2 regions of the Lysinibacillus sp. HST-98 genome follow, and region 2 is predicted to be linked to the other one. Evidence: riboswitches for the same ligand, from Rfam matches in the RefSeq annotation. Region 2 holds a riboswitch; the other holds the start of a gene.
What was found. Region 2 has a riboswitch for cobalamin ahead of JIN86_RS13840 (glutaredoxin family protein). Riboswitches for the same ligand answer to the same signal wherever they lie in the genome.
Positions count from the first base shown of each region.

Region 1 (15,627 bases), on a different contig from region 2:
ACACCAATGATGCAACAGTATCTACAGGTAAAGGAAGATTACAAAGATGCCTTTTTATTTTTTAGATTAGGTGACTTTTATGAAATGTTTTTTGAGGACGCAATCAATGCCTCACAAATTTTAGAAATTACATTAACAAGCCGAGATGCAGGCGCAAAAGAGCGAATACCAATGTGCGGTGTGCCGCATCATTCGGCTAAAAATTATATTGAAACACTTGTGCAAAAAGGCTATAAAGTGGCTATTTGTGAACAAACAGAAGATCCAAAGCAAGCAAAAGGTGTGGTCAAACGTGAAGTGGTTCAGCTTATCACACCAGGAACAATTATGGAAGGAAAGGCTCTTGATGGTAAATCGAATCATTTTATTGGAGCGGCAGAGCAATTAGATGACACAACATTTGGCTATGCTTATTTAGATTTATCCACAGGTGAGGCAGTAGCATCTTCTATTGAAGGCGATGGCAAAGCCTTATTAATGCAAATGCAGGCTTACGGAATTCGAGAACTGATTGTAACGGATAGTTTGCAGCTATTATTAGCAGAGCATGCCGTCAATGCTGGGATCGTACTTTCAATTGAAGTGAATGAAATGCCTATGGACAAAGCAGCAAGTTATCTAGAAGCTGTACCAAAACCGTTACAAATTGCGTGTCTTCGACTGTTAGCTTATATTGACCAAACGCAAATGAGATCTTTATCACATATTCAGGCATTCACGTTTAATGAAATTAAAAATTATTTACGCATTGATTCTAGCTCAAAGCGCAATTTAGAGCTGATTCAATCGATTCGTGGTGGCGATCAAAAAGGTACACTCTTATGGCTATTAGATGACACCGTGACAGCGATGGGTGGACGGAAATTAAAGCAATGGCTACACCAACCGCTTGCCACACGTTCAGCAATAGAGGCTAGACTAGCGATTGTTACGGATTTATTGGAAGAATATTTTGTACGAACAGAGCTTCAAGCATCCTTAAAACAAGTATATGATTTAGAGCGTTTGGCTGGTCGTGTTGCTTTTGGCAATGTGGGTGGACGAGATTTAGCCCAATTGCGTGATTCTTTACGCCAAGTGCCGACTATTCAACAGCAGTTGATGGGGTCAAATAAAGAAACATTACAGCAATTAGGTGCGGAACTTGATACATGCTCAGATGTCGAGGCATTATTAGCAAAAGCGATTACAGATAATCCCCCTATTACCATTAAAGAAGGGGATGTTATCCGTGACGGCTATAATGAACGCTTAGACGAACTTCGCTATGCCGCTCGTAATGGTAAGGATTGGATTGCCCAACTTGAACAAGCAGAGCGTGTGAAAACGGGTGTTAAAAATTTAAAAATAGGCTATAATCGCATTTTTGGTTACTATATTGAAATAACAAAATCAAATATTCATTTAGCGGATTTAACACGCTATGAGCGCAAACAAACACTGGCGAATGCGGAGCGCTATATTACACAGGAACTAAAAGAAAAAGAAGCATTGATTTTAAATGCCGAAGAAGAAAGCTTAACATTAGAGTACAACCTATTTGTAGAAATCCGTGATGTATTAAAAGCTTATATTCCGCGTGTCCAAGCACTGGCAGCAAATATTAGTGAATTGGATGTTTTACTAAGCTTTGCAAGTGTCTCAGAAAAATATCGCTTTACGAAACCGCAATTTCATGGTGGACGTGCCCTAGAAATTATAGAAGGACGCCATCCTGTCGTTGAAAAAATGCTGAATAAGCAAATGTATGTACCAAACGATTGTGTGCTAGAAGAGCAGAACAATATGATGCTTATTACAGGGCCGAATATGTCAGGTAAAAGTACTTATATGCGCCAAGTTGCATTAATTGTTGTTATGGCACAAATGGGCTGCTATGTACCCGCTGAAAAAGCGAAGCTGCCTATTACTGATCAAATTTTTACTCGGATTGGGGCGGCCGATGATTTAGCGGCAGGGCAATCTACATTTATGGTGGAGATGCTTGAATCGCAACATGCAATTACGCATGCAACAAAAAATAGCTTGATGCTATTTGATGAAATTGGACGTGGAACATCGACATATGATGGAATGAGTTTGGCACAATCGATGATGGAATATATTCATGACAAAATTGGGGCCAATACGTTATTTTCTACGCACTATCATGAATTGACAGCACTTGAAAAGGATTTGCCACGCTTACAAAATGTGCATGTTTCAGCCACTGAAAAAAATGGTACGGTCGTTTTCCTGCATAAGGTGAAAAAAGGAGCGGCTGATAAATCCTATGGTATACATGTGGCACAGCTTGCTCAATTACCTGAGGAAATTTTAGCTAGAGCACGTGTATTACTTGAGAACTTTGAGGCAGGGAAAGAAGTAGTTGCCGAAACACAGGTGATAGCTGAACAACCAGTACAGATGTCTTTATTTGCAGAGGACGAACCGATTTCCCCAGCCGAGACACAGGTGCTAAAGAAATTAGAAAAGGTAAATATTCTAGGTACTTCACCGATGCAGGCAATGAATATTTTATATGAGCTACAGCAAGAACTAGTGAACGTTAAAAAATAAAGGAGTGATACGGTAGTGGGAAACATACAAATTATGGACGAATGGCTATCCAATAAAATCGCGGCAGGAGAGGTAGTAGAAAGGCCAGCTTCTGTTGTAAAAGAGCTAGTGGAAAATGCTATTGATGCTGGGAGTACGTCCATTGATGTTTTTTTACTAGAAGCAGGTCTCACTTCCATTCAAGTAATAGATAATGGTAGCGGTATGGATGAAGAGGATGCACTAATGTCATTCTCTCGTCATGCTACTAGTAAAATTCATCAGGAACATGATTTATTTCGTATTCGAACACTTGGCTTCCGTGGTGAGGCTTTAGCATCCATTGCCTCTGTTTCTAAAATGACATTGATTACATCAAATGGTGAATCCGGAACACATTTAGAACTTGAAGGTGGACATATCCTCACTCATAAACCTGGTCCGTTGCGTAAAGGAACTGATTTAACAGTCTCCCAGCTATTCTTTAATACACCCGCCCGTTTAAAATATATGAAAACCATTCAAACCGAGCTTGGGCATACAATAGACCTGATGAATCGCCTCGCACTTGGTAACCCACAAATAGCATTCAGATTATTGCATAATGGTCAACAATTACTGCAAACAAATGGCCGAGGAGATGTACAACAAGTGCTTGCAGCTATTTATGGAATACATAATGCCAAGAAAATGGTGTCATTCCAAGGCGAGTCACATGATTATCGAATTTCTGGCTTTGTATCCTTACCAGAGGTAACACGTGCTTCTAAAAATTATATGACTCTATTTGTCAATGGTCGTTGGGTCAAGCATTATTTAGTACAAAAGGCTATTGTAGATGCTTACCATACGTATTTACCTATCGAGCGCTTCCCAATAGTTGTTCTATATATAGAGGGTGATCCTTACTTAACAGACGTGAATGTGCATCCTGCAAAACATCAAATTCGTTTAAGTAAAGAGGCTGATCTTTTGAAGTTAATAGAGGAAACCATTCGTGAAACAATACGCAACATTATTCGAGTCCCACAAATGGAAAAGAAAGAAAAAATAGTTAAACCAGCTACTGAGCAATTAAACATTTGGAAGCCTGCTCCGAAGATTGATGTGGAGAAAATGAATGCCATCGTAGAAAAATTATATGATGTCCAAACCATTCAAGAAAACAATCTTGAACAGATAGATGAGCCTAAGCCAATTTCTACGGTTCGAGAGGAAAGTTGGCAGCTTACACCACAAATAGAGGCTGAAACAATTGATGAAGTAACAATAGCTGAACAGTCGGAAATATTGGAAGAAATGCCTACGAAGGAACCCTTTCCTGAACTCGAAGTAGTGGGGCAAATCCATGGCACATACATTGTCGCACAAATGGAGGATGGTTTTTATTTAATTGATCAGCATGCTGCTCAGGAACGCATTAAATACGAATTCTTCCGTGAAAAAGTCGGTCAAGTTAATCCTCATGAACGTCAGGCATTATTGTTACCACTAACATTCCATTATGCAGCCGATGAAGCACTGATCTTACGAGAACACAGTCATGAATTAGAAGCTGTAGGCGTATTTTTAGAGGAATTTGGACAGTCATCTTTTGTTGTACGTGAGCATCCGAGTTGGTTCCCACAAGGGGAGGAACAGGAAATCATTGAGGATTTAATTGAACAGGTGTTGACAACTAAAAAGGCTGATATCAAAAAACTACGTGAGGCAGCCGCGATTATGATGAGCTGTAAAAAGTCAATCAAAGCCAATTATTATTTAACAAAAGAGCAAATGGAAACATTGCTGCGAGATTTACGCAATGCAGATAATCCATTTACATGCCCACACGGACGTCCGGTGCTTATTCACTTTACATCATATGAAGTGGAAAAAATGTTCAAACGGGTTATGTAAGGGAGAGGGGGAAAATAGATGGGTGAATTTATTTTAGCGATTGATCAAGGAACGACAAGTTCAAGAGCCATTTTATTTGATAAAAAAGGTCAAATTGTTCATGTAGCACAAAAAGAATTTCAACAAATCTTTCCAAATGCTGGCTGGGTAGAGCATAATGCCAATGAAATATGGGGTTCTATCTTGTCCGTTATTGCGGCGGTATTAACCGAAAGTGGCCATGAAGCAAGTGAGGTTCATGCGATCGGCATTACCAATCAGCGCGAAACAACAGTGGTGTGGGATAAACACACAGGTCAGCCAATTTACAATGCGATTGTCTGGCAATCACGCCAAACACAGGACATTGTGAATACCTTAAAAGAACAAGGACATGAAGAACATTTTCAGCAAAAGACAGGGCTTCGCTTAGATGCTTATTTTTCAGCGACAAAAATTAAATGGATTTTAGATAATGTTGAAGGCGCTCGTGAAAAGGCAGACAATGGGGATTTATTATTTGGAACGATTGATACATGGCTTGTTTGGCGATTATCAAAGGGAAAGGCTCATGTGACCGATTACTCAAATGCAGCTCGAACAATGCTCTACAATATTCATGAATTGAAGTGGGATGAGGAACTTTGCGAGCTTTTAGCTATCCCAATGTCCATGCTTCCAGAAGTGAGAAATTCATCAGAAATATACACAGAAACGGCTCCAAGTATATTTTTTGGAGAAAAAATTCCGATAGCTGGGATTGCGGGTGATCAGCAAGCCGCACTTTTTGGACAAACTTGTTTTAGCAAAGGAATGGCTAAAAACACGTATGGCACTGGCTGCTTTATGCTATTAAATACAGGAGAGCAAGCAGTGACATCGGAAAATGGTTTATTGACAACCATTGCGTGGGGAATAGATGGGACAGTGACCTATGCATTGGAAGGTAGTGTATTTGTAGCAGGATCAGCTATTCAATGGCTACGCGATGGACTAAGGATGATTCGTACAGCAGAGGATTCTGAATCCTATGCTAGAAAAGTAGATCATACTGATGGGGTTTATGTTGTCCCTGCCTTTGTTGGTCTAGGTACGCCTTACTGGGATACAGATGCACGTGGCGCCATTTTTGGGTTAACCCGTGGAACATCAAAAGAACATTTTATTCGAGCAACACTAGAATCATTAGCCTATCAAACGAAAGATGTACTAGATGCAATGGAAGAAGCAGCAGGTACTCCGATTGAAGTACTCCGTGTAGATGGTGGAGCTGTCAAAAATCAATTTTTAATGCAGTTCCAAAGTGATGTTTTACAGCTACAAGTAGAGCTAGCAAAACTGAATGAGTCAACAGCACTCGGTGCAGCCTATTTAGCGGGGCTGGCGACAAGCTTCTGGCCAAACCAAGAGGCTTTATCGGCATTATGGGTGAGTGGGGAAACCTATCACCCTCACATGGATGAAGAACAAGCCACAGCTCTGTATACAGGATGGCAGAAGGCTGTAGAGGCAACACGAATTTTTAAATCATAGCTATTGGGGGAGAAAGGTATGTTTTCATTTGAGCAGCGACCAAAAATTTTATATTATCTAGAGCACTATAGCTTTGACGTATTAGTCATTGGTGGTGGTATTACAGGTGCAGGAATTGCATTAGATGCCGCATCAAGAGGCCTTTCTGTCGCATTAATTGATATGCAGGATTTTTCAGCTGGTACGTCGAGCCGTTCAACCAAATTGATTCACGGTGGTCTACGTTATTTAAAGCAATTTGATGTAGGAGTTGTAGCCGAGGTAGGGCGAGAGCGTGAAATTGTTTATGATAATGCTGTACATGTCACAACGCCTGAAAAAATGCTATTACCTTTATATAAAAAGGGTTCACTCGGTCCCTTCACAACATCTATGGCATTAAAGGTCTATGACCGCTTGGCGGGCGTCAAAAAACATGAACGTAGAACGATGTTAAATGCTCAGGAAACCCTGGCATTAGAGCCTTTACTCAATCAAGATGGCTTAGTCGGCGGTGGCTATTATGTAGAATACCGTACAGATGATGCCCGTCTAACAATTGAAGTATTAAAAAAGGCAGTAGAGTATGGAGCGCTTTGCCTCAACTATGCTGAAATGACGGAATTTATTTATGAAAAGAAAAAGCTTGTTGGCATTAAAGTGAGGGATCATGTGACGGGGAAAATGCTCAATGTCCATGCCGCCCAAATTGTGAATGCAACAGGTCCCTGGGTTGATGACGTACGACAAAAAGATAAGGTAGCAGATAACAAGCAATTACGTCTAACAAAGGGCGTTCATATTGTCTTCAAACAAAAGGATTTCCCGCTAAAGCAAGCTGTTTATTTTGATATTGCTGATGGTCGTATGGCCTTTGCCATTCCACGAGATGGCAAAACCTATGTAGGGACTACGGATACTGTCTATGAAGGTAATCCTATACATCCAGTGGCAACACAGCAAGATGTGGATTATCTAATGGAGGCTGCAAAAAAGATCTTTCCAACTGCTACTATCACAAGAGACACAATTGAATCCTCTTGGGCAGGGGTCCGACCTCTGATTTATGAAAAAGGCAAGGATCCATCAGAAATTTCAAGGAAAGATGAAATTTGGACAGCGCCAAGTGGTTTAATGACGATTGCGGGTGGTAAGCTTACGGGCTATCGCCAAATGGCTGAAACGATTGTGGATAAAATTGTGAAGGCCCGTCGCTACAAGCATGCAAGTGCCTGTTTAACACGTGAGCTAGCACTTTCTGGTGCAAAGGGAATTAACGCTATTAATTTCCCTGACTATATTGCCTATAAAGCACGGGAAGGCGTACAGTATGGCTTAAATTATGATGAAGCCAAGCATCTCGTACAAAAGTATGGCACGAATGTAGATGCCTTATTTGATCGCGTGAAATTTTTACATGAACATGGCAGTACAATGCCTCTTGCCTTACATGCGATGCTACTGTATGGCATTGAAGCCGAAATGGTCTATACACCAAGCGACTTCTTTATCCGTCGGACTGGTTTATTATACTTCGATATTGAAGCAGTAAAGCTTTATAAACAGCAAGTGATGCAAGTGATGCAACAACGCTTAAATTATACGGAGGAACAAAAAAATAGCTATATTGCTGAATTAGAGCAAGCCATTAACGATGCAACAAATTTTGTGAAAGAAGGGGAGTAAGGGATGGAGCGTTATATTCAAATGTCGGATGAACAATTTGTCTTCACTCGAACATCGGAGCCTTCAACGCCATGTATTGGACATATTCACATTTTGCATGGCATGGCAGAGCACAGTGGTCGCTATTTAACATTTGCGAAAACTCTCAACGCAGCAGGCTATGTTGTGACGATGCACGATCACCGTGGGCATGGTGAAACGGCAGCATATAATGGGACATTGGGCTTTTTTGCTGAAGAAAACGGCTTTGAGCGTGTTGTAAAAGATGCTCATGAAGTGATTACACAACTTCACGTACCATACGCTAATGTACCATTAATTCTCTTTGGCCATAGTATGGGTTCCTTCATTACTAGACGCTATATTCAATTATATGGAGAGCAAGTAGATAATGTTATTCTCTGTGGCACTGGAAATGTGACAGCCTTGCATGCTGTAGGAAATCTAGTAGCCAAGGCTTTAGCTAAGGGACTAGGAAAAGAAACTGAAAGTAAGCTGTTAAATCAATTGAGCTTTGGTAGCTTTAATAAGCAATTTCCCAATCCGAAGACTGCCTATGATTGGTTATGTTCAGTACAACAAGAGGTGGAAAAGTATATCGATGATCCCTATTGTGGCTTTATTCCAACGAATCAATTTTTCGTGGATTTGACAACTGGCTTTGCCACACTAAATCGTAAAAGAGAATTAGCAAAAGTAAGAAAAGACCTCCCTATTCTCTTAATTAGTGGCAGTAAAGATCCAGTTGGTGAACAGGGGCTAGGCGTTTACAAAGTTGCTGAACAGTTAGCAGCAGTGGGTGTAGAGGATGTAACGGTTTATTTATTCGAGGAAAAACGACATGAAATTTTAAATGAAGACAATCAAGAAGCGGTCTTTCAAGTTTTATTACGGTGGTTAGAAAAATATGATAGAAACTAAATTGCAGCAGGCAGAGGTCGTAGCAATAGTGGGGCCGACTGCCTCTGGTAAAACGGCATTAAGCATTGAACTGGCAAAAAAATATAACGGTGAAGTCATTAATGGTGATTCCATGCAAGTTTATAAAGGGCTCGATATTGGGACAGCTAAAATTACCGAAGAAGAGATGGAGGGCGTTCCTCATCATTTACTAAGCTTTTTAGAGCCTACAGAATCTTTTTCGGTAGCAGATTATCAAAAATTAGTACGTGCGAAGATCGCGGAAATTCAATCTCGTCAAAAATTACCTATAATAGTAGGGGGCTCTGGCTTATATGTACAAGCTGTCCTCTATGATTTCCAATTTACTGATGAAAAAGTAGATGTAGAAGCACGAAAAGCCTACTATGAGGAATTAGAAAAGCTTGGCCCTGAAGCAATGCATGACAAATTAAAAAAACTAGACCCTCAAACAGCGGAGACAATCCATCCTAACAATACACGTCGTGTTATTCGTGCATTAGAGATGCTGGAATTAAGCGGTGTATCAAAAGCAGCTGAAGCGCAAAATCGAGGAGAAGTACCCCTTTACAACCATGTTATTTTAGGGTTAGGTCAAAACATGTCTCGAGACGTGCTATATGACCGTATTAATCGTCGTGTTGATTTAATGATGGAAAATGGTCTTCTGCAAGAAGTGAAGGGATTATGGCAGCGAAATATCCGCGGTGTGCAGTCTATACAAGCCATCGGGTATAAAGAATTATATGATTATTTAGATGGTAAATGTACCCTAGAGGAAGCCATTGATAGCTTAAAACAAAATTCCCGTCGCTATGCAAAAAGACAGCTTACTTATTTCCGTAATAAAATGGATGTCCATTTTATTACGCCTGATGATCGATTATAAGAATAAAGAAAAATTTCTAAAAATTACTAATTGATAAATTGGTAGAACATGCTACTATAGGAATGAAGAGGTAGAAAGTTAGTAGGGAGGCTATTTGATGAAATCAATCAATTTGCAAGATACGTTCTTGAACCAACTACGTAAAAACAGTGTTTTTGTAACTGTATTTCTGTTAAACGGATTTCAGTTAAAAGGGACTGTGAAATCATATGATAATTTTACAGTATTACTACTTGATGCTGAAAATAAGCAGCACCTAATCTACAAGCACGCCATTTCTACATTCGTACCAGCAAAACAAATTGAGTTTTTAGAGACAGAAGTATAATAAGTTTGTTAAACAGTTAGTGTACTCACACTGGCTGTTTTTTTTGCTACAAGCTATAATGATAGTGGAATTTTATATTTTGGAGGACAAAGTTTATGAAAACAATGGAAACAACACAATTATTAGATCTGTTAGATGCAAATGAGGACCTATATATTATCGATGTTCGTGAAGAGGATGAAGTAGCACATGGCATGATCCCAGGTGCTCAACATATTGCACTCGGAACTATCCCTGAACGTTTAGAGGATTTAGATGTAGAAAAGCCATATATTATTGTATGTAAGGCTGGAGCTCGTTCTGCCAATGCATGTGCTTACTTAGAGGCACAAGGATTTGATGTAACAAACCTTGAAGGCGGCATGCTGGCTTATGATGGAGAATTAGAATTTAAATAAACCATGGAAAAAGAAAGAGTGTATACTCTTTCTTTTTTCATGGTTTATTTTTCAGGGCGTCCATGATAAAATTAAAATTTTCTTCAAAGTTTTTGTAGATATTAACGTTTTTTTGTCCCTGCACTTTTGAAGCATAACTAGCAAAGTTTAGACCAGCTCCATAAATTTGTAGTGCTCCATTCGCCAAATCCCCCTCTTGGAGAAGCTCAATGCCATCTTTCAAGAAATTTTGGCTCTCCTCCAAATGACATTCCGTCAAGTATTTATCACCACTATGAAATAACTTTAAATTTTCCAGTATTTTATTTGCTGTCTCTTCACTGATCGAAGCGTCGACATTGATTAACAACTGATTAATCGGTTTTACGAGTTGGGCATAGAGGCTATCGTGTGTTTCACAGGTTTCAGCAATAGCATTTCTTAATTCTTCTGCATTCATTATATCTTCCCCTAACTTTTTATCGTTTTATTACTTTTGATACTTACCCAATCTTCAATCAATTCAATACTGAAGTTTCAGAAATAATTTATGTTTACATTGAACAGATTATAAGGGCTTTTCAATTTTATGTTTAACATTTCTTAGAGAACTGGAAAAATACAAGTTTTGGAAGGTGGAAATGGAGTTAATTTGTGATTTATTTGTTAGGACAATTGATGTAGCCGATAGTTTTTGTAACAAGCCGAGTTTTAGGCATAGAGAATTCTAAAAAGCACTAATTAAGGAAGACTTGGAATCCAAGTGAAGGATTCCTTTATTGTTATAAGCTCTTGATAAGCTCCTAAATTGTTTGAATAGCTGGTTGTACTAAGTTAACACTCAAAAAATTTTTCCTCTTGACAATAAAAAAGTTGTAAAGTAGATTTATCATAATTACATAAAAGCAATAGGTGCCCACTAGGGAGAATAGGGAATAAAGTGAAAAGCTTTAGCGGACCCGCCACTGTATAAGGGAGTTTCATAGTGTATGCCACTAGCAAATTGCTGGGAAGGTACTATGAGGTGTTGAACTTGAGCCAGGAGACCTGCCTACTTGCTTTAGAAGATATAGATGATGGAAAAGTCTGTAGTTTATTTGTCATGACAATAAACTACAGACTTTTTATTTTGTCTTATGAGAACGAGAGGAGAAATAATCATGCAATTATTACAAGACACGATTCAAAACATTCCAGGGGTTGATATGAAAAGTATGGAACAAGCCAGAAAGCGGATTGATGCGCTTTGTAAGCCCCCGGGTAGCTTGGGTAAACTAGAATCAATTGCCGTACAGCTCTCTGGTATAACCGGACAATTATATCCGACGGTCGACAAAAAAGTGATGATTGTCTGTGCTGCAGATCATGGTGTTTGCGAGGAAGGTGTAACCACGAATCCACAAGATGTTACGCTCTTTCAAACATTAAATTTTCCTAAGGGTGGTACAGGCGTTTGTGCGATTGCGGGCATTACCAATGCAAAGGTGGTCACAGTAGATGTTGGGGTAAAAGAAGATATTCCACTTGATGCAGGAGTCCTTATTCATAAAATTAAATATGGTACCGATAACATGGCACAAGGTCCAGCTATGTCCAAACAAGAAGCCATTCAATCGATAGAAGTAGGAATCCGTGTGGCCACTGAGGAAATCATAAAAGGTGCTGATGTACTTGGGACTGGAGAAATGGGCATCGGCAATACAACACCAAGTGCTGCAATATTAGCAGTTTTGACGGGATACGACCCTATCGAAGTAACGGGGTTTGGTGCAGGAGTAGGCCAAGGAGGCATTGCCTATAAAGCAGCAGTTATTGAAAAAGCAATTACCTTAAATAAGCCTAATCCAAATGATGTTATTGATCTTCTGGCTAAGGTTGGAGGATTAGAGATAGGGGCGATGACAGGTATTATTCTTGGCGCTGCTGCCCATCGTAAACCCGTTGTCATTGATGGATTTATTTCGACTATAGCTGCCCTCATTGCTTATAAGCTCGAACCAAAAGTAATTGATTATATTATTCCTTCCCATGCTTCAGAGGAGCCAGGGGCAAAAATTGCCGCTGCGTTACTAGGCATTGAACCGATGTTGCATATGAATATGCGTTTAGGCGAAGGTTCTGGAGCAGCCTTAGCCTTTCCTATTTTAGATGCAGCTTGCTCGATGATGAAAAACATGGTGACTTTAGAAGAATCAATGCAGTTGTTAAAAAGGTAAGTTAAATGTCTTTTTTTAATCATATAAGGAATGAAACATTAGCTAAAACAATAAAACAGCCAATGACTTAATTTTTGGTCATTGGCTGAATGGTGTTTATGCTCGATTTAATTTACGTAATGGCAAGCGCCACTTCATCATATAGGAAAGAATACGTAAAGCTGTAATCACTGCGAATAAAATATAAAGGAAAATGTCCCCTGTAAAAACCTCGAAGCCGATTAACAGTCCAGCAAGAGCTGCCCAAACGCCATAAACTTCATCACGGAGAACTAATGGTTTTCTTCTAGCTAATAAATCTCGTACAATACCACCACCTGAACCTGTCAAAACAGCAGCTACAATGACTGCGCTCACTGGCATATCAAGCTTGACAGCATAGAGTGCGCCTTGAATAGCAAATGCTGATAAGCCAATCGCATCTGTGAAGTTACCCCAACGATGCCAATGTTGAATCAGATGATGTGGAAAAATAAAGAATATCGTAATCGCAGCAAGCGCTATTTGAAACATCATATCCTGTCCCCAAAGTGTTGTGACAGGTAGTCCAATGAGTAAATTTCGAATAGCTCCTCCACCAAAAGCAGTCACAATACCAAGTATATATACACCGAATAAATCGTATTCTTCTTCCATGGCAATAATTGCCCCAGAAATAGCAAAGGCAATTGTTCCTATGATACTAAAAACCTCCCAAGCCATCCCGTTCACCCCTTCTATCAATAAATAAACTTTTTAAAAGTTAAAAGACGTTTTACGTAACAGAATCTATGAATTTAATAGCCAAAATCGGTCATTAAATACGCTTCTTGAATTGAGTCCGCACATTAGCTTAGCGTAAAATCCTCTTAGAAACAATAGGCAAGTTTTACAGGTGCACATACAAATTGATAAAATGTGATTAAAATAAAGAAAAACATTCGTCAAATGCGTTCATATACCAGTAGTTGGTTAGGGAATTCTAGAGTGATTGAAGTCAATTTAGATAGTCAATAAATCTTACTGATTGAAATGCGTGACATTGTGAAATGGAGAAGAAAGAATGACATTTACATCAAATTTATCAATAGAAACGCTATCGTTAGCGGCAAAAGTAGAGGAGCAAGTTCGGCCTTATCATGCCAAGGTAGAAGAAATGGCATTCTACAATCAGCAGAAGGTGCTAGCAGCTTTCAGAAAGCATCAAGTAAGTGATTATCATTTACATCCATCAAACGGCTATGGCTATGATGATGAGGGGCGGGATAATCTAGAGCGTGTTTATGCGGAAGTATTTGGTGCAGAGGCAGCCATAGTCCGACCACAAATTATTTCAGGTACACATGCAATCACGCTTAGTCTATTCGGTGTTTTACGTCCTGGTGATGAGCTGCTTTATATTTCTGGTCAGCCATATGATACATTGCAATCCATTGTCGATGGTGGTGATAAAGATACAGGTTCACTAAAAGATTATAAAATCGGTTATCGACATGTGGATTTACTAGATAACCAGGCCATTGATTGGGCAGGTGTAGAAGCGGCCATTACAGCACAAACCAAAATGATCGCGATTCAACGTTCAAAAGGCTATGCAACACGTCCATCCTTTACAATTGAAGAAATTGCAGATATGTGTGTAAAGGTACGTAAAATAGCCCCGAAAGCTATTATTTTTGTAGATAACTGCTATGGCGAGTTTGTAGAGGCGCAGGAACCTACAGAGGTCGGTGCTGACTTAATGGCAGGCTCGCTCATTAAAAATCCAGGTGGAGGCTTGGCTAAAATTGGTGGCTATATTGCTGGCCGCGCAGATTTAGTGGAGAAATGTGCCTATCGTATGACATCTCCAGGTATTGGAGCAGAAGCGGGGGCCACATTAAATACACTAGGTGATTTTTATCAAGGATTTTTCCTAGCACCACATGTTGTATCGCAAGCACTAAAAGGGGCGATATTTACAGCTGCAATGCTCGAGGAAATCGGCATGAGCACTTCTCCGAGCTATGATGCGAAGCGTACAGATTTAATTCAATCAGTATCATTCCAAACAGCACAGCAAATGATTGACTTTTGTCGTGAAATACAAGCCAACTCACCGATAAATGCCCATTATGCTCCTGAACCAGCCTATATGCCAGGCTATGAAGATGATGTCATTATGGCGGCGGGAACATTTATTCAAGGGTCCAGCATTGAGCTAACAGCGGATGGCCCCATACGACCGCCATATACAGCATTTATCCAGGGCGGACTAACATATGAACACGTTAAATTTGCTATTTGCAGTGCGGTTCAAGCCATTCAAAAAGCATAACAAGACAATAGATAAAGCCTAAATATGAATAGTTTTTTACAATTTTTAATCTGATTGAAAAAAATAGTGCCAACCATGTTAGATAACCTTACATGGTTGGTTGACAGTAAAAAAAATTCGTTATATGATAAGCGGGTATTGGAGGAGGACTTAAATGAGTCGTGAAATTAGACGAACTATGCCGTTATTATCGATGAGTATCGTGATGCAATTAACAGAGCTTTCGGCAAGACAAATTCGTTATTATGAAGAACACCATTTAATTGAGCCGCACCGAACAGAAGGCAATCGACGTATGTTTTCACTAAATGACGTCGATACATTGCTTGAGGTTAAAGACTACTTAGAACAGGGTATGAATATGGCGAAGATTAAAAAAATATTTGCTAAAAAGAAAAATCCTGTTGCAACAACTGATGAGCAAGACTTAAGTGATTCAGAATTACGCCAAATTATGCGCGAAGAAATGCGTCAAGCACAGCGCATGCAAAAATCATCCATCCGAAGAGGGGATTTATCTCGATTCTATTAATAAATAGGGTAGGGTAAACATAAAAGCTAGACAAATTATAGGAGTGTGGAAAACTGTGGGTAAATACACAAAAGAGGACATTAAACGTCTCATCGAAGAAAAAAACGTAAGCTTTATTCGTTTACAATTTACAGATATTCTTGGCACTATCAAAAATGTTGAGATTCCTGTAAGTCAATTAGACAAAGCACTTGAAAATAAAATGATGTTTGATGGCTCATCTATTGAAGGTTTCGTTCGAATCGAAGAATCTGATATGTATTTATATCCTGATCTTGATACTTTCGTAGTATTCCCTTGGACTTCTGAAAAAGGGAAAGTAGCACGTTTTATCTGTGATGTATACACTGCGAAAGGCGAACCGTTTGCTGGTGACCCACGTAACAACCTAAAACGAATTCTTAAAAAAATGGAAGAAATGGGCTTCTCAAGCTTCAATTTAGGGCCTGAGCCA
Region 1 covers NZ_JAENHX010000002.1:393,801-409,427, reverse strand. Annotated here, with positions in the region: gene mutS (DNA mismatch repair protein MutS) at 1-2,559, shown strand, start outside; gene mutL (DNA mismatch repair endonuclease MutL) at 2,575-4,437, shown strand; gene glpK (glycerol kinase GlpK) at 4,456-5,949, shown strand; gene JIN86_RS07665 (glycerol-3-phosphate dehydrogenase/oxidase) at 5,968-7,614, shown strand; gene JIN86_RS07660 (alpha/beta fold hydrolase) at 7,618-8,535, shown strand; gene miaA (tRNA (adenosine(37)-N6)-dimethylallyltransferase MiaA) at 8,522-9,424, shown strand; gene hfq (RNA chaperone Hfq) at 9,522-9,752, shown strand; gene JIN86_RS07645 (rhodanese-like domain-containing protein) at 9,848-10,150, shown strand; gene JIN86_RS07640 (hypothetical protein) at 10,188-10,589, opposite strand; cobalamin riboswitch at 11,023-11,198, shown strand; gene cobT (nicotinate-nucleotide--dimethylbenzimidazole phosphoribosyltransferase) at 11,290-12,345, shown strand; gene JIN86_RS07630 (trimeric intracellular cation channel family protein) at 12,442-13,047, opposite strand; gene JIN86_RS07625 (methionine gamma-lyase family protein) at 13,388-14,641, shown strand; gene JIN86_RS07620 (MerR family transcriptional regulator) at 14,796-15,173, shown strand; gene glnA (type I glutamate--ammonia ligase) at 15,229-15,627, shown strand, end outside.
Region 1: linked by a shared signal. The riboswitch ahead of cobT (nicotinate-nucleotide--dimethylbenzimidazole phosphoribosyltransferase) and the one ahead of JIN86_RS13840 (glutaredoxin family protein) in region 2 are both predicted to bind cobalamin.

Region 2 (15,627 bases):
CATCGTTTGAAATCAGTGGCAACCTATATCCCTTACCTCCAGGAATCACTGGCATGAGCCCTCTTCGCATACTTGTCACAAGCAAACCTAATCCTGCTATCTGCTCTGTACTCCCTGTTTTACTACTCCCAACCACAGTTGGCGGATTAATGACAGACAGCGGATAACCTACTGCTGATGCCTGTTGACGGATATAAAGATCTGCTAAAAATTTTGTTTTCTCATATGGATTTTTTATTTTTAAAAATTTGTTTCCTTCTTTAAATACATCTATCGCAACCTTGCTATTATTATCATCAAATGGACTCATATAACCTACAACATGAATAAATTGCTGCAAGCCCTTCAATTGATGAATACTTTTAGCGAATTCACTAATATGTTTGGCGCCATTCAAAAATACAGAAGTTGCCTCTTGGTTTGTCGCTTGAATATCCATGGAGCCTCCTGCGTGAATCATCACATCCGTTTTCAATACCAACTCCTTATCTTCAGCACTTAGACCTAAGTCTATTTTCGTTAAATCACCTTCAATAAAGTGCATATTTTCCTCTTTTAAGATGCCTCTTTCCTGAAAAATGTGTGTTGCTTTACTTTTCGACCTCACTAAAAGAAGAATGTTCACATCCTCTTTGACTAATTCATTCACTAATTGCTTTCCAATAAAACCTGTTCCACCCGTTAAAAATACTGTTCTCATAAAAATCCTCCTAGTAGTACTATGTAGTACTAATTTGATGTAAAAAAAATGCTTCTTTTATCGAAGCAAGTTAAACAAATGATCTGCTGTTTTCATGATTACAGTTGCATCCTCCAGTGTTTCTGAAATAAATAGCGCTCCTTCAAGATTTGTAATAAAAAGAGATGCAACCTCGTCAATATTTATTGTCTTTCTAAATTCACCATTCTCTACCCCTTGTTTAAGGAATAGAGAAACTTTCGTTTGTAAGCCTTTAAAAAAAAGACCTATTTTTTCTTTTACTTTTGTGGCATTTGTAGGACTTTGAATATAAAGCGTAATAAATGGACAGCTCCCCTTATATTCTCTGGTCTGAACTCCTTGTGATATTTGCTTTAAAAACAATTGGATACGATCTTCAACTAATAATTGGTTTTGAGATAGTAAGTCCTCTATTGCAGATTGATACATTTCAATCCAATAATCAACGACCCCTTCCAACAATTCTTCCTTATTAGAGAAGTGATAATACACATTAGACTTTGAAACTTTGCTTACACGAACTAATTCATCCATGCTTGTATAAGCAAATCCTTTTTCTAAAAATAATGTTGCAGCTACTTCAATCACACGTTTTTGATTCATTAATTTTACTTTTGTCATAATTAGAACTATACAGTACTAAAATGGGTGTTGCAAGTATTTTTGTTAGTTTAAAAAAATTTTGATCAAAAAAGCGATGATTTAATGATTTTACTGCTAAAAATGTCATTTTGAACAAAGTTGAACGGATCCCAAAACTGTTTTGGATGGCTTGTAATTTTTCACTTGTGTTATTTTGTAGTCAATAAAGGAGATGCTTTTATGCCCATTAAAGATGATTTGCAAAATTGATTCATTAATACCCTTCATCAATATAAAAACGCCATTTTGATTGATGCTGATCAAAATGGAGTTTTTATTATCCCTAGCTGTTATTCAAACAATGGCATCATATGTTTTCGAATCAATTCAACACGATCCTTGGCACGAGGCATAAAGCGCGAAGTAATCGAAATGACCATCTTCTTTTGAGGATTTATGAATATTACATTTCCACCATCCCCCAAAGCTGCATAGCAATCATCAAGTATCCACCACAAATAACCATAGGTTAGCTTTCCTGATCGACTTTGTACTTTAGTGCTGTCCTCTATCCATTGAGAAGAAAGAATTTGGCGACCGTTCCATACACCCCCATTTAAATAGAGCTGACCTATTTTGGCCATATCCCGTGGCGTTAACGTAAGTCCCCAACCAGCGGTGCTTATTTCCTTAGGATCTACTATCCAGCCAGTGACATATTTATTCTTCAGAAAAGCGAAATAGTCTTCTTTATTTTGTATAGTTGTATTTGTGGGTGCTTTGATTGCAAGAGGTTTAAACAAGTTTTCAGTAGCGAAATCAAGAACAGATTGACCAGTGGCAGTTGTAAGAACACCTGATAAAATATGTGTGCCAACGGTAGAATAGTTAAACACCCCCATACTACCTTTGCCTCCTAGCAAATCCAATGCAGCTTTTACCCAGTCATCACTTGAATATACTTTCGTATAAGGCTCTGACTTGTATTTATAGGGTGCTGTCATTGACAACAAATTTGCTATGGTGATGTTTTGAATGGTTTTTTCGCCACGTTTCACTGTATAATTTGGAAAAAAATCTAACACATGCTGTTCTATATTTTTCATATATCCTTTATCAATTGCCATTCCAATAAGAATCGAGATGATACTTTTAGTGACAGATGCTATATGCAAAGCATCATCTTGGGTGTATCCATCAAAATATTTTTCGTAAATTAAATGATTATCTTTTCTAATAGCGATGCCTGCTATATTGGCATACTCTTTTTCTATTAAATCTTCAAAGTTATTCATCATTCTGATTGTTAGGGTTTGACACATTGACGTCAGCTATATCAATCCCCATCCTTTCGCTAAAATGAATCATCAATATTGATGTAATAAAGAATAATTTATTATAAAAAATTATTCAATTCTTTTCTTTAATATAGCTAGAATGATTGCATCGTAACAAAAAAACGTTAATCATTGTAAGATTAACGTTACGGTTTCTTTTTATCGATCTTCATTTTCATAATATGCTTCATTCGCATGTTTCTGATCTGTACCTTTAAGGTATGCTAGGATCATTTTAGGACGTTTAAGTAAAACCCAGTCTCCATGCTTATCAAATTTTCTGCTTGAAGTGATCATTCCATTTTGAATTGTTCCGTATTTTTTTCCGTTCTTTTTTCCCCAATCTTTTAATCGTTTAGCAAAATCGGCATCTTCTGCCATGAGCATATTTTCATTAAATCCATTAATTGCTTGAAAATCTTTTTTGTAGCACCAAAAGATGCCTACAGAAATTGCACCATATTTTAAAAATAGTGGTCCGATTAATAACAAAGCTGAAACAAAAATTCCTAAGGACATTCTTTCAAACTTTCCTGTAACGCCCCCGCCAATGTACTTACCTGTGCTTAAGTTCTCCACTGCCTTCGATAACACATGTTCGTTCATCTGTGTATCGGCATCAATTGTGACGATGATTTCCCCTCTTGCTATATCAACGCCAGCGTTCCTAATCTTCGAAAGGTTCTTATCGCTATTTTTTAGGAGGATACAATTATACGATTTGGCAATTTCCTCTGTTCGATCTGTACAGCGATTTAAAACAACAATAATCTCTACTTGATTTTCAAAGGATTTGGAAGCCTTTAAAATAGATTCTAAGCATTTTCCAATGTATTTTTCTTCATTATGGGCTGGTATGACTATTGAAATTTTTATATCCTCTTTCTTTTGCACTTCTAAAGAGTTCTCCATGTCGTACATACAGCTCCTCCCTTTTAAATGTCTTCTGCATTTATAAAATAAACCAGCTGATCAGTCCACTTGTTGTCCTCGTATATGAATCCTTTCCTCGTGCATTCATAAAGCATCCCAACATTTTCTGCTAATTTTATAGATGCCGTATTGTCGAGGTTTATATGAGCTTCTATTCGATGATAATTTAATTTTTCAAATGCTAGATCAATCGCTGCCTTTACAGCCTCTTTACCATAACCTTTTCTCCAAAAATGGTTATGAATGGTATACCCGAACCTAGCCCATTGAAATTCTTCCCTCATAATTGTGGAAAAGTCTACAAACCCAATATGCGTATTATCTGTTTTTCTAAATACGCCAAATACATACACCTTATCATCCTCAGCCATCTGATGATGCTTAGTAACTAAATCACGAAACCATTCTTTCGTACAGATGCTCATATCTAATTTACCTTCATCGTATTTATGCTGGGAAGGTAAACGATTTTCATATTGCGTAAGCCAAGAAGAGTAATCTCCCTCTTCCATTAATCGAATAATTAATCGTTCTGTTTTCGTCATTATCTTAGTCAATCGAACACCTCATACCTTTCTAAATAGCGATTCATGGAAGTAGTTTACTAGGCTTCTTCGTCTGCAGAGGGGCCGTAGATGCCTGGTATTGGAATATCGAGAAGTCGCAAGTATACCCCAAGCTGCGCCCGATGATGGACCATGTGGCTTAATCCGAAGGTGCGGAACGCAATTGCTCGAGGCTCTTGGCGAATAATATGGTCACCATGACGTAGTGTCCATTCCTCTCCGAGCGTTTTCTCATCACATTCAGTAAGCATCATTTCCAGTTTTCTTACGTTTGTATCGAACTCATCCAGAATGTCAGCTCGCTTTTCTAATGCCTCTCGTCGCAACGGAACGGTGGAAAGATCAAAGTCTAAGTACTGTAAAATAGCCATTTGCCAGTTTAGCAGATTGATTAGGTGCGTGGCCAGACCTCCTAGTGTCATTGATTTCTCATGTGGCCTCCATGTCATATGCTCGTCGGGCAAGCGTTCCAGCATGCGACGAGTAGAAGCCAATTCCTGTGTTGTATCCCCAACAATCAATTGTTTAACCATAAAATCCCTCTCCTCCCTTTTAATCAGCATACTATAAATTCCATTCAAGGGGAAAGCTCTCAGATAAGTTTTTATGCTATGGTTAAACTTTTTTAGACTGTTAGAATATGTAAATACTTCGAGGGTTTTGCAGTTTGAAGAAATGTTCATAAGGGAATATACTAGATTGAACAAAAAGAGGTGAAGACAAGGTGAAAATAAAAACAATTTTGTTGTTCATGATTTGTTCCTTAGCGTTAGTTGCTTGTAACGATCAGAAAGAAACAGCAAAGGTGATAGAAATTCAAGAATTAATTAATTTCGATGAAGTGCAGCCCGATACTTTACAACAAATCTCCGATGCGAAAGATATTCAAATTATAGAAAAAACATTTAAAAAAGCTAGAGAATTCGGTGAGGTCGATAACGAAATTGCTCCGCAGTATAAGATCAAACTAAACGATGATGAATACTACCTATGGATAGACAATACAGTCACGGGGACAATAGCAAACGTAAACAGTAGAAATATGTTTTACAATATCCTAGCTACCGATGAATTTAAAGAGGCCATAAATTATCGAGAGCAAAATAAATGATTTCATATAACAGTAGCAACGATCTGTACACAACACAGATGGTTGCTATTTTTTTAGGGTATGTTTCATATTTATCTGGCTCCATGTAGCGGGAAATGTTCTCTCACTTTTTCAACGGATATAGAGCCCCTCCGTATTAGCAACCTTTTCTAATAGCTCAAGATTATGTTGGCTGTAAATTAAAAAGGCTAAGCCATTCCCATTAAATACAATATTCTCCTCAGGTAAAATAAAATGTAAAGGGAGATGGTCCGAAACAGCTAATTTTATTAGTGAAATTAACATTGTGTATTCATCAATGTTTAATAAAATGCCTTCTGTACGATCTTTAGGTATAATTTTATTCCATTCATTCTTGTAGACTTTATAATACATTTGATCCATATCTAAAGGATCTGGTAAATAATAAAATGCATAAAATTCAGATGATTTTAACCACATCAATTCAAAAAATCTCTCGAATTTTTCTAGACTTTTTTGATACGTATGATAATCCTGCGTTTTTTGTTGGAAATCGACCATCTCTAATTTATCGAAGAATACTTCAACTTGACTATATTTTTCATTACTTTGTATCTGATAAGGGTAAATATCAAGTATTTTAGCACTTTCATAATCGTACAATTGTTCTAATAATTCTTCTAATTTTTTTCTGTCTTTATTGGTTGCTTCCTTGCAAATACAATCGATTATCTTTTCTAATGACATCCCTTTTGACTCCTTTAATTCCTTCTTCAGCACGGTAAAAGAAAAATGTAACGATCTTAGTATACCATCTTTCTTTTGTTGCACCATGCCAGCATTTTACAAGCTATGCAGCTTTTCCTTCTTCCTGATACCAGCCCTCTCCATCTGTCATTTATAAAACTTGTCCAACTTTATGGTAGTGCTTTTTTACTTAGTTTAAATAGATGGAATATTTAGATTTTTATTGATGGAATGGCAATGATTAATTATACTTAAATGATTAACGTTCGATGAGAAACATATAATACTAGAGTATTGGGGAGAGAAAAATGGAAGAATTAAAAGTAGAAAAAGCAATTCAAGATATTTATCCAGATGATATCGCTTGGTGTTATGGCTGTGGTCGTTTGAATGATGATGGTCATCATCTTCGCACAGGGTGGCATGGTGAAAAGACGATTACAATCTATACACCTGAATCAAAATATATGGGTATTCCAGGATTTATCTATGGTGGTTTAATTGCTTCATTAATTGATTGCCATGGAACAGGGTCGGCAGCGCTTGCCTTGCATCGTAAAAATGGACATGAAATTGGTGATGGAGCGGAGCCACCTCGATTTGTAACGGCTAACCTTCATGTAGATTTCCTAAAGCCAACACCCCAAGATGTTCCCTTAAAGGCAATTGGCACTGTTGAAGAAATTCATCCGAAGAAATGGAAAGTAGAAACTGAAGTTTACGCGCAGGATACGCTTTGTGCTCGTGGAACAGTAGTTCTTGTAGTCATGCCTAGTACTTTTCTAAATAAAAATGATTAGCATTTTTTATCCTCACTAAAATAAGAAGAGCACATCTTATTCATAGATGTGCTCTCTATTGCGTTTTTAATGGATTCATCATCATGGAACTGTATTACTAATAACTGTCACAAAGCCATTTCTCGTGGCAGTTTCCATTAACGAATAAATAGCGTCACTGGCAGTTTTGTTAAACTCATACCATTGGTCAACAGTGGCATCATAAATCAACACGTCTGGCTGTCCAGTCAAAGGTTTATCTGAAGATTGCACCAACGAATAGAGATCATAACGTGCTATGCTACTACCTTCCTTGTTCAGGAAATCATATTGGCCCATTTTATAATAGCCCCCAATTACGGTGCTATGGACAGACCATGTGTAGTCGTTAGGCTGTTTTATCTTCTTGCCCATATTTTTAGTAAATATACGGTGCATTTCTTCCATATAGGCATTGCCATTGATTTGCTCGACTACTCCGCCCATTGTCATGTGGTATTCATGAAGGAATGCTTTCACTTCCACCCCCTTCATCATCAATGGCTCTGTATCGATTGAGATCGTTAAATGATCGTAATGAACTTTACAGCCAAGAGTTTCTGCTAGAAAACGTAATGGTACAATGGTGCGTCCATTCTTTAGGTATGGCTTTGCATCCAATAATACCGTTTTTCCATTTACTGTGGCTTTACTACTGTTCAACTTTAAACTGACTTTCATCTCACTTTGGGTCAGTATCACTTGGCCATCCGACCAATGAACTTTAGCCCCTAAATTTTCACTAATCACGCGTAAAGGTACCATTGTTCGATTGTTTTTTATTTCGGGCTTCACATCCGTTTGTACTGTCATACCGTCCACTTTTAGTTGACTACTAGCTGCTGCAGCAGTTGTGATAGATGTAAGAAGGACAATCAACATAAGGAAAATACCTGAACATATTTTTTTCATGATTATTAGCTCCTTTAATTCGCTATCATTACTTCATTCCATATGAACCCTATTATTTCCTTCTGTTATTAGCAACGGTAACAAAAAAATCCTGCATCTTCGCAGGATTTTTAAGTAAACTTTATGAGGTTTATATACACACGCTATTTCGTACCACTTGCGCCAAATCCAGAAGTTCCGCGCTCTGTTTGAGATAATTCATCTACTTCCACTAATTGAATAGAAGGAACAAATTGTATAACCATTTGAGCAATGCGCATTGATTTTTCTACGATAAATGGTTCTTGACCATGGTTGATTAAAATAACACCGATTTCGCCTCTATAGCCTTCATCTATAGTGCCTGGGCTATTCAGTACGGTTACACTATGCTTTAATGCTAGTCCACTTCTTGGTCGAATTTGGGCTTCCGTTCCTTTAGGTAATTCAATCTGTATACCTGTCTTAATGAGTTTGGCTACGCCTGCTGGGATTTCTACTGCTTCTATGGAATAGAGATCCATGCCTGCATCACCAGGGTTGGCTTGTATCGGTAGCATGGCATCAGCGTGAACTTTTTTAATTTTTACTTCTAGATTCATTGTTCTTCATCCTTAACGATTAAAATTGAATGTGTCATCTGTGATCGGCGCAACTTTTGCCTTGGCATAGGTAGCACCCTTTTGTGAAAAGAAATCATATGTGGAGCCTTCATTACGAATACCATTCATCACAATTGGATTGACTTCTTCTTCTGGGAACATGGCTTCAAAGCCGACATTCATTAATGCTTTATTAGCATTATAACGTACATAGGCTCGCACTTCAGGTGATAATCCTGTTTCCGCATAAATATCATCTGTATACTTCATTTCATTTTGATATAAATCTAATAATAGCTCATAGCCCCACAAATGTAGCTCTTCTTGCTTTTCCTTTGAAAATTGCTTGAATAGATTTTGAGCAAAAAATCCAACTGCTACCCCATGGATAGACTCATCACGCAAGATAAGTGAAATAATCTCGGCACTGTTTCGTAGGAAGCCTTGTCCCCCTAAGTATAGTGGATAGAAAAAGCCAGAATAAAACAGGAAAGATTCAAGCATAACGGATGAGAACATCGCTTTCCATAGGCTCTCTGGATTGCCTTCTTCAATACTATTATAAATATCTGCGATTTTATTGGCCTTATACTGTAGAAATTCATTTTTCTTGACCCATTCAAATAGCTCATCGATTTCTTCGTTTGTACAAAGCGTTGTGAAAATATAAGAATAGGACTTGGCATGTATCGCCTCGAATGCATCAAAAACGGTTAGCACAGCCTTCTCCTGTAAATCATCTGTATAAGCGGCAACACGATTCATTCCGATATTTGTTTGTACAGTATCCAGTAAGGTTAATCCTGCAAATACTTTTTTATATGTGTCCTGATGCTCAAAGCTTTTCCATTGTTTAATATCTTTACTGACCGCAATTTCTTCTGGAAACCAAATTTGCTTCCATTGCTGGTCCCAAAATATTTGGGCAAGTTCACTTGTTGCTTTATTCCAATTGACTGCCTCATAAATTATATTTGACATGCTACACACTCCTCTAAGCTTTGTAATCGTTGACGAACATAGTAAACGGACTTAATGCCCTTTATCCACGCATAAATGTATACTTTAGCCAATTGTTCGGTTGTCCAATTGTCTGTTACATAAAGCGTCATGGAAATACCTTGGTCAACGTGCTTTTGAGAAGCTGCATATAAATCAATTAAATCATACGGATTCACATCATACGCCTCCACATATAAATGACTATTGTCATTTGTTAAATGAGGCATTGGATAAATGGTTCTACTATCGGCATAATCACGAACCTCTACGCGCTCTGTACATGGAGCGATTGAAGCCGTACAGCTACGAATATATGAAATACTACCAGTTGGGGCAATAGCCAAACGATAGGAATGGAATAGCCCGTATTGCATCACATCTTGCTTTAACGTTTCCCACATCTTGTTTGTGATGATTGGAATATTGCCAAGCGCCTTCAATACAACAGGTGACAATTCTTCTTCAGCTTTATTGATATATTGGTCAAAATAGCTACCAGATGCATAATCACTGTCCTCGAATCGATAGAAGGTTGCAGCTTTTTCTTTTGCCATTTCCATCGAAGATTTCAGTGAATAATAGTTCATCGCTTCCATAAAGTGATCCATGAAATCAATCGACTCTCTTGAGCCGTACAGGATGCCCTCCGTCACCAGATGCCCATGGAGGTTCATACAGCCAAGCCCTACAGAATGCATTAATTGATTGGCTTTTGCAACAGACGGTACATTTTTAATATGCGTCATTTGCGATACATTTGTTAGTAGGTGCATCGCTGTATCGACTAATGCGCCGAAATCCTTCACTTTACTTGCTGCATGGATATCGATGGAACCTAAGTTACACGATACATCTAATCCATAGTCATTTGGTTGATCCTGATCCGTAATGATACTTGTCTCTTGCACTTGCAGAATTTCTGTACATAGATTGGACATTTTGACACGTCCAATATTTTTTAAAGGATGTACCTTATTGACATTATCATCAAAGATTTCAAACGGATAGCCTGATTCAAATTGTGCTTTTTTCACCTCTGTGTAAAGCTTCCGTGCATTTAAACGTTTAATTTTACGAATTTTTGGGTTATCAAGTAGCTCGTAGTACATGTCTGAAATGGAAATCTCAGACATACGTTTACCGTATTCTTTAAAAATATCGTATGGGCTAAACAAGACGATATCCTTATCACGTTTCATCAGTTCGAAGAAAATACTAGGTATAATAATCCCTGTTGAAAGAGTTGCGAGGCGAATTTTATCGTCAGCATTTGGTTTTTTTGATGATATGAAATTTTCTATGTCTGCATGGAAAATATTTAGATAAACAACGCCTGAGCCATTTCGTTGCCCTAGCTGATTCGAATAACTGAAAGAATTTTCTAACAGTTTTGCTACTGGGATGACACCACTTGCACGATTTAATATCTCTTTAATTGGATCACCTAAAGGGCGTAAATCTGTTAAGTTGACCCCTACTCCACCACCAAGGCGTGATAGCTCTAAACAATAGCCAATATTTTCAGCAATACTGTTCATGGAGTCATCCATTGATAATTTAAAGCAGCTAACTAATTCACCACGTGCTTTCTTACCACTATTTAAAGCAGTTGGTGTTGCTGGCTGGTAGGCTTCCATCATTGCTTCGACAGAGCGTTCTGCTAGAGCCGTGTTTCCTTGAGCCAAATACAAAGCAATAATGACAATACGATCCTCATACTTTTCTAAGATCTCTTCCCCGTCACGACTTTTCATAGCATAGCTATCATAAAATTTGCTTGCGCTCATAAAGGATGGGAAGCGGAAATTATAATCATAGGCTTTCTTGTACAGCTTCTTAATAAATTCCATCTCGTACATATCGATAAATGCTTTCTCATAGTAGCCCTCATCAACTAAATAGCGAATTTTTTCCTCAATATCTATAAAATAACGCAAACGTACGTTAACATACTCTAAAAAGTAGCGGCGCGTAGCTTCGCGGTCCTTTTCTAACTCAAGTAATCCAGTTGTACTATAACGATTCAGTACGTCATTATTAAGCTTTAAATAGGTTTTCATCTTATTACCCTCGTTTCATAAAACGTTTGTATTGCTTCGTAATCCGTTTGATTACCTCGTAAATCTAATTTCCTTACTAAGGGTACATGATAGGTAGCAGCGATTTTCTCACCAGCAGCGCCAAATACATGATGACCGAAGTTACTATTACCACTGGCAACTACTCCTTTACAAAAATCCCTGTTTTTTTCTAAGAAACGTTGTACCTTTGCTGGAATGTCACCTAAACCATCTGTGTAGGTAATTAAAAGATAGGGCTTGTTCAATCGCAATTCCTCCGAGAGCTCGATACATTCTGCCTTTAATTTGGATACAACATTTCGGACATTACCTGTACGACTCGCGTAAACAATCATAGGGCAATCAACTCAATTTGAGAAACAATTTCCTGAACATCTCCTATAAAAGTTTCATTCATCTCTAAAACAGGCACACTTAAAAAACCTGCGTCAATAATCGTTTGCTTTGCTTGTTCATCGTGATCGATGTTAACAATTTCAGCTTCAAGTCCTGCACGTTGTAGTTCAGATTTTACCCATAGGCATTTTGGACAAATTGTTTTCGTATAAAGTTTCATAGAAATCCCTCTTTTCATAAAATAAAAAAGCCTATCTCCTCTAGAGAGATAGGCTAAATGGAAACGTTAACATACCAAAAATACTGACGTTCCCATCTCTTAATCCCCGAAGAAATGATAAATTTGTTTTATAAAGGCAGGTCTCCTGGCTTTGCTTCATTCTCTGATTCCCTTCCCATGCAAATGCACAGTGGTTGCAATCATCGTCAGCTACACAGTTGCGGGGACAGCGTCGGAATTGTACCGAACTTCCCTTTTAAACTACATGTAGTAGTACCTTTGTAAAACGAACACAATATATAGTTGTTGTTCAATAGTTTTAAGTGTACCATCCTTCAAATGAAAAGTAAATCAAGATTCTAAACTTCTTTATTTTTGGATTATTCAGTATTTTTAATTATGTAGTTCCAAATAGATTACCACTAATCGCTTATACCCAAATCAAAAATCTATTTTAGACGATGTACATGTTTATCTATCAAAGTGTATCTAGAATTCTGAAAGAAATGTTCTATTTTATGTACCATTGAAAAATAGTAGCTTCTATCATAAATCCTGAAATAATGATCATCTCTTACCCATTTCAAATGATGCTCATTAAATTAATAAAGAGCATGCTTTTATCATAACATGCTCTTACCATTCTATCATTGGGATTATAGTCTAATCTTAACCTCAGTCCCGTCCTGAGCTTTGACATCGACTAGCACGACTCCCTTATAATTTTGTAGTTCCTTGATAATCGGCTTTAGCATTTCTTTGTCGATGATCGGAAAGGTAAAGTCTATGTTCTTTCGATCGAAGTATGCCTTTGTCCACTTATTGGCTTGTTGCTGAATCCATTTAGAAGTTAAAATGGAGAGGACAATGGTTAGCACAATATAGGGAACTGGGACTGTAAAGCGAACATCTTTTGCTTTCACTTTTACATGCATCATTCGTTGCCTCTACTCAATGAAGACTGCAACGGAATCCCCGTTTGCTGATTTTATATCTACAATTTGTCCGTCTAATTCATTTTCGATTGCTTCAAGAAGAAGATTGATGTCGATATCTTTTACGTATTTTTCTGATTGTGGAATACTCGCAGCGATGCTGTGTCCTGCCATCAATACGGCTTTAACAAGTTTAATCGGCAAGTTTACCGTAACATTATCATTTTCGGTGGATACAACACGAACCTTTAATGTTTTTTCTAAATACTTTGTTTTTTCCACAAATTTGTTCTCTGAGTCTTCTTTCTGTTGTAGCACTTGAATCAGCTCTGATCCTTTATCCGCATCAATTTTTCCCTCTTGAATCATGGTTAACACTTTTGTGATTTCCTCTTTCATGGTCCGTTCCTCCCTATTCGTCTTTTAAGAGCTTTATGGCTTCATCCGTTGTGATTTCGCCATTTTCCAGCATGCTTACAATTTTTTTCTCGTCTACTTCATTTTTCTTCTTTTGAGCATAGCCAAGGGATGAAATAATGTCGTTTAGCTTGCCTCGAACTGTTGGATACGAAACACCCAGTTCCTTTTCAACCTCTTTAATGTTTCCTCTGCAGGTTAAAAACACTTCCACAAAATGAAGCTGATCCTGTGATAAGGATGCTAGCTTCGACAATTCAAATTCATTTTCAATGGTCGTGTGACAATGAGAACACTGTAACTTCGTAATTTTTAATGTTTTACTGCAGACAGGGCAATTTGTGATTACTTGATAAGCCATAGTGAACTCCTTCCTTTAAGTTAAGTTGATTATATAACAAAGAAATTAAATATGTAAATAATAAAAATTGATTTTTTTAATTATAAAATAAATAAAATTAATTATTGAATTAAAAATATTAATTAATCATTGCTGTATTGCTTGTCGTAAGCAATCATAGCACAGTCAACTTTACTCTATGTATGTGTTTTCTATTCTACTTGTAGCTAGCGACATCAGTTAGATCATGACAGTTTAGAATTGAAAATAAGGTTACATTGTATTCTGTAAAAAAATTTGTTACTATAAAAAGACAATTATGAGAGGACTGATGAATGGACAATGAAGAACTAAACTATATTTTTATTTGAATTGAATGATTTCAAACACAAAATATAGGGTTAGTTTATCCATTTTTAACAATCAGTTTGCATTGTATTTGTCATGACTCAAATGGCAAATCGTATTTATTTAGTGAAAGACTAATCCTTCCAATGCACAAGTGGAGGGATTTTTTCTTGCTTCATAGTTGATTTTGTACCTTTCATTTACCCATAAAGGAGAGGAAAAATATGAGCGATTTAGAAACTATTGTGACGCATGTAACACTCCGTATAAGTCGTTAATATCCATCTGCTTATACGGAGAAATGAAACATAGATGGATAGACCGACTTTGTATGAAAAGTAAACTGTTGTAATACAAAGGAGGAATTATCATGTCCATGATACAAGTACAAAACTTAACTTTTTCTTATCCAAGTAGCTTTGACAATATTTTTGAGAATGTCAACTTCCAAATCGATACCGATTGGAAACTTGGATTTATCGGTAGAAACGGACGAGGTAAAACAACATTCTTTCAGTTGTTATTAGGAAAATATGAGTATAGCGGAAAAATCATCTCTTCTGTAGACTTTACTTATTTCCCCTACCCTGTTTCAGATCCAAATAAATATACCCACGAAATATTTGAAGAAATTTGTCCTCAGGCAGAGGATTGGGAATGTCTACGTGAAATAGCTTACCTACATGTAGATGCGGAGGTCATGTATCGTCCTTTTAAAACATTATCCAATGGCGAGCAAACAAAGGTGCTGCTTGCTGCGTTGTTTTTGACAGAGGGTCAATTTTTATTAATTGATGAGCCAACCAATCATCTAGACACGGATGCACGAAAGACGGTTTCAGATTATCTTCGCAGGAAAAAAGGATTTATTTTAATTTCACATGACAGAAACTTTTTAGATGGCTGTGTTGACCATATTCTATCGATCAATAGAGCCAATATTGACGTTCAAAGTGGAAACTATTCTTCTTGGAAGTTAAATTTTGATCGACAGCAGGAGCACGAAGAAGTAACCAATCAACGACTGCAAAAAGATATTGATCGATTAAAACAATCTTCAAAGCGTTCGGTAGGTTGGTCTAATCAAGTGGAAGCCTCCAAAAATGGCACAACCAATTCAGGTTCAAAGCTGGACAAAGGCTTTGTCGGGCATAAAGCAGCTAAAATGATGAAACGAGCAAAGAATTTGGAATCCAGACAACAAAGAGCTATTGAGGAAAAATCAAAGCTGCTAAAAAATGTGGAAAAAACTGAGTCATTGAAAGTAGAGCCATTGGCATATCCATCAAAAGAAATGGTTGCTGTAACAGATGTATCCATTCAATACGATGACCATATTGTGAATAAGCCTATTAGCTTCAAAGTGGCACAAGGGGATCGAGTTGTTTTAGATGGCAAAAATGGAAGCGGAAAAAGTAGTATGTTAAAACTTATTCTAGGTAATCCCATCCAACATACAGGCTCGATAAAGTTAGCTTCAGGTCTAGTCATTTCCTATGTTCAGCAGGATACATCCCATTTAAAGGGATTGCTATCGGAATTTATTGAAGAGCATGGTATTGATGAGACGTTATTTAAATCAATCCTGCGCAAGATGGATTTTGAGCGTATTCAATTTGAGAAGGATATCTCTCATTATTCTGGTGGGCAAAAGAAAAAGCTGCTGATTGCTAAAAGCT
Region 2 covers NZ_JAENHX010000005.1:195,351-210,977, reverse strand. Annotated here, with positions in the region: gene JIN86_RS13910 (alpha/beta fold hydrolase) at 1-700, opposite strand, end outside; gene JIN86_RS13905 (TetR/AcrR family transcriptional regulator) at 758-1,324, opposite strand; gene JIN86_RS13900 (serine hydrolase domain-containing protein) at 1,654-2,598, opposite strand; gene JIN86_RS13895 (glycosyltransferase) at 2,800-3,561, opposite strand; gene JIN86_RS13890 (GNAT family N-acetyltransferase) at 3,576-4,130, opposite strand; gene JIN86_RS13885 (DinB family protein) at 4,178-4,672, opposite strand; gene JIN86_RS13880 (hypothetical protein) at 4,864-5,250, shown strand; gene JIN86_RS13875 (hypothetical protein) at 5,362-5,958, opposite strand; gene JIN86_RS13870 (PaaI family thioesterase) at 6,267-6,758, shown strand; gene JIN86_RS13865 (stalk domain-containing protein) at 6,840-7,688, opposite strand; gene dut (dUTP diphosphatase) at 7,832-8,269, opposite strand; gene nrdF (class 1b ribonucleoside-diphosphate reductase subunit beta) at 8,282-9,250, opposite strand; gene nrdE (class 1b ribonucleoside-diphosphate reductase subunit alpha) at 9,238-11,331, opposite strand; gene nrdI (class Ib ribonucleoside-diphosphate reductase assembly flavoprotein NrdI) at 11,328-11,687, opposite strand; gene JIN86_RS13840 (glutaredoxin family protein) at 11,684-11,908, opposite strand; cobalamin riboswitch at 12,027-12,204, opposite strand; gene JIN86_RS13835 (hypothetical protein) at 12,565-12,846, opposite strand; gene JIN86_RS13830 (SHOCT-like domain-containing protein) at 12,856-13,242, opposite strand; gene JIN86_RS13825 (DUF2089 domain-containing protein) at 13,256-13,621, opposite strand; gene JIN86_RS13820 (Lsa family ABC-F type ribosomal protection protein) at 14,319-15,627, shown strand, end outside.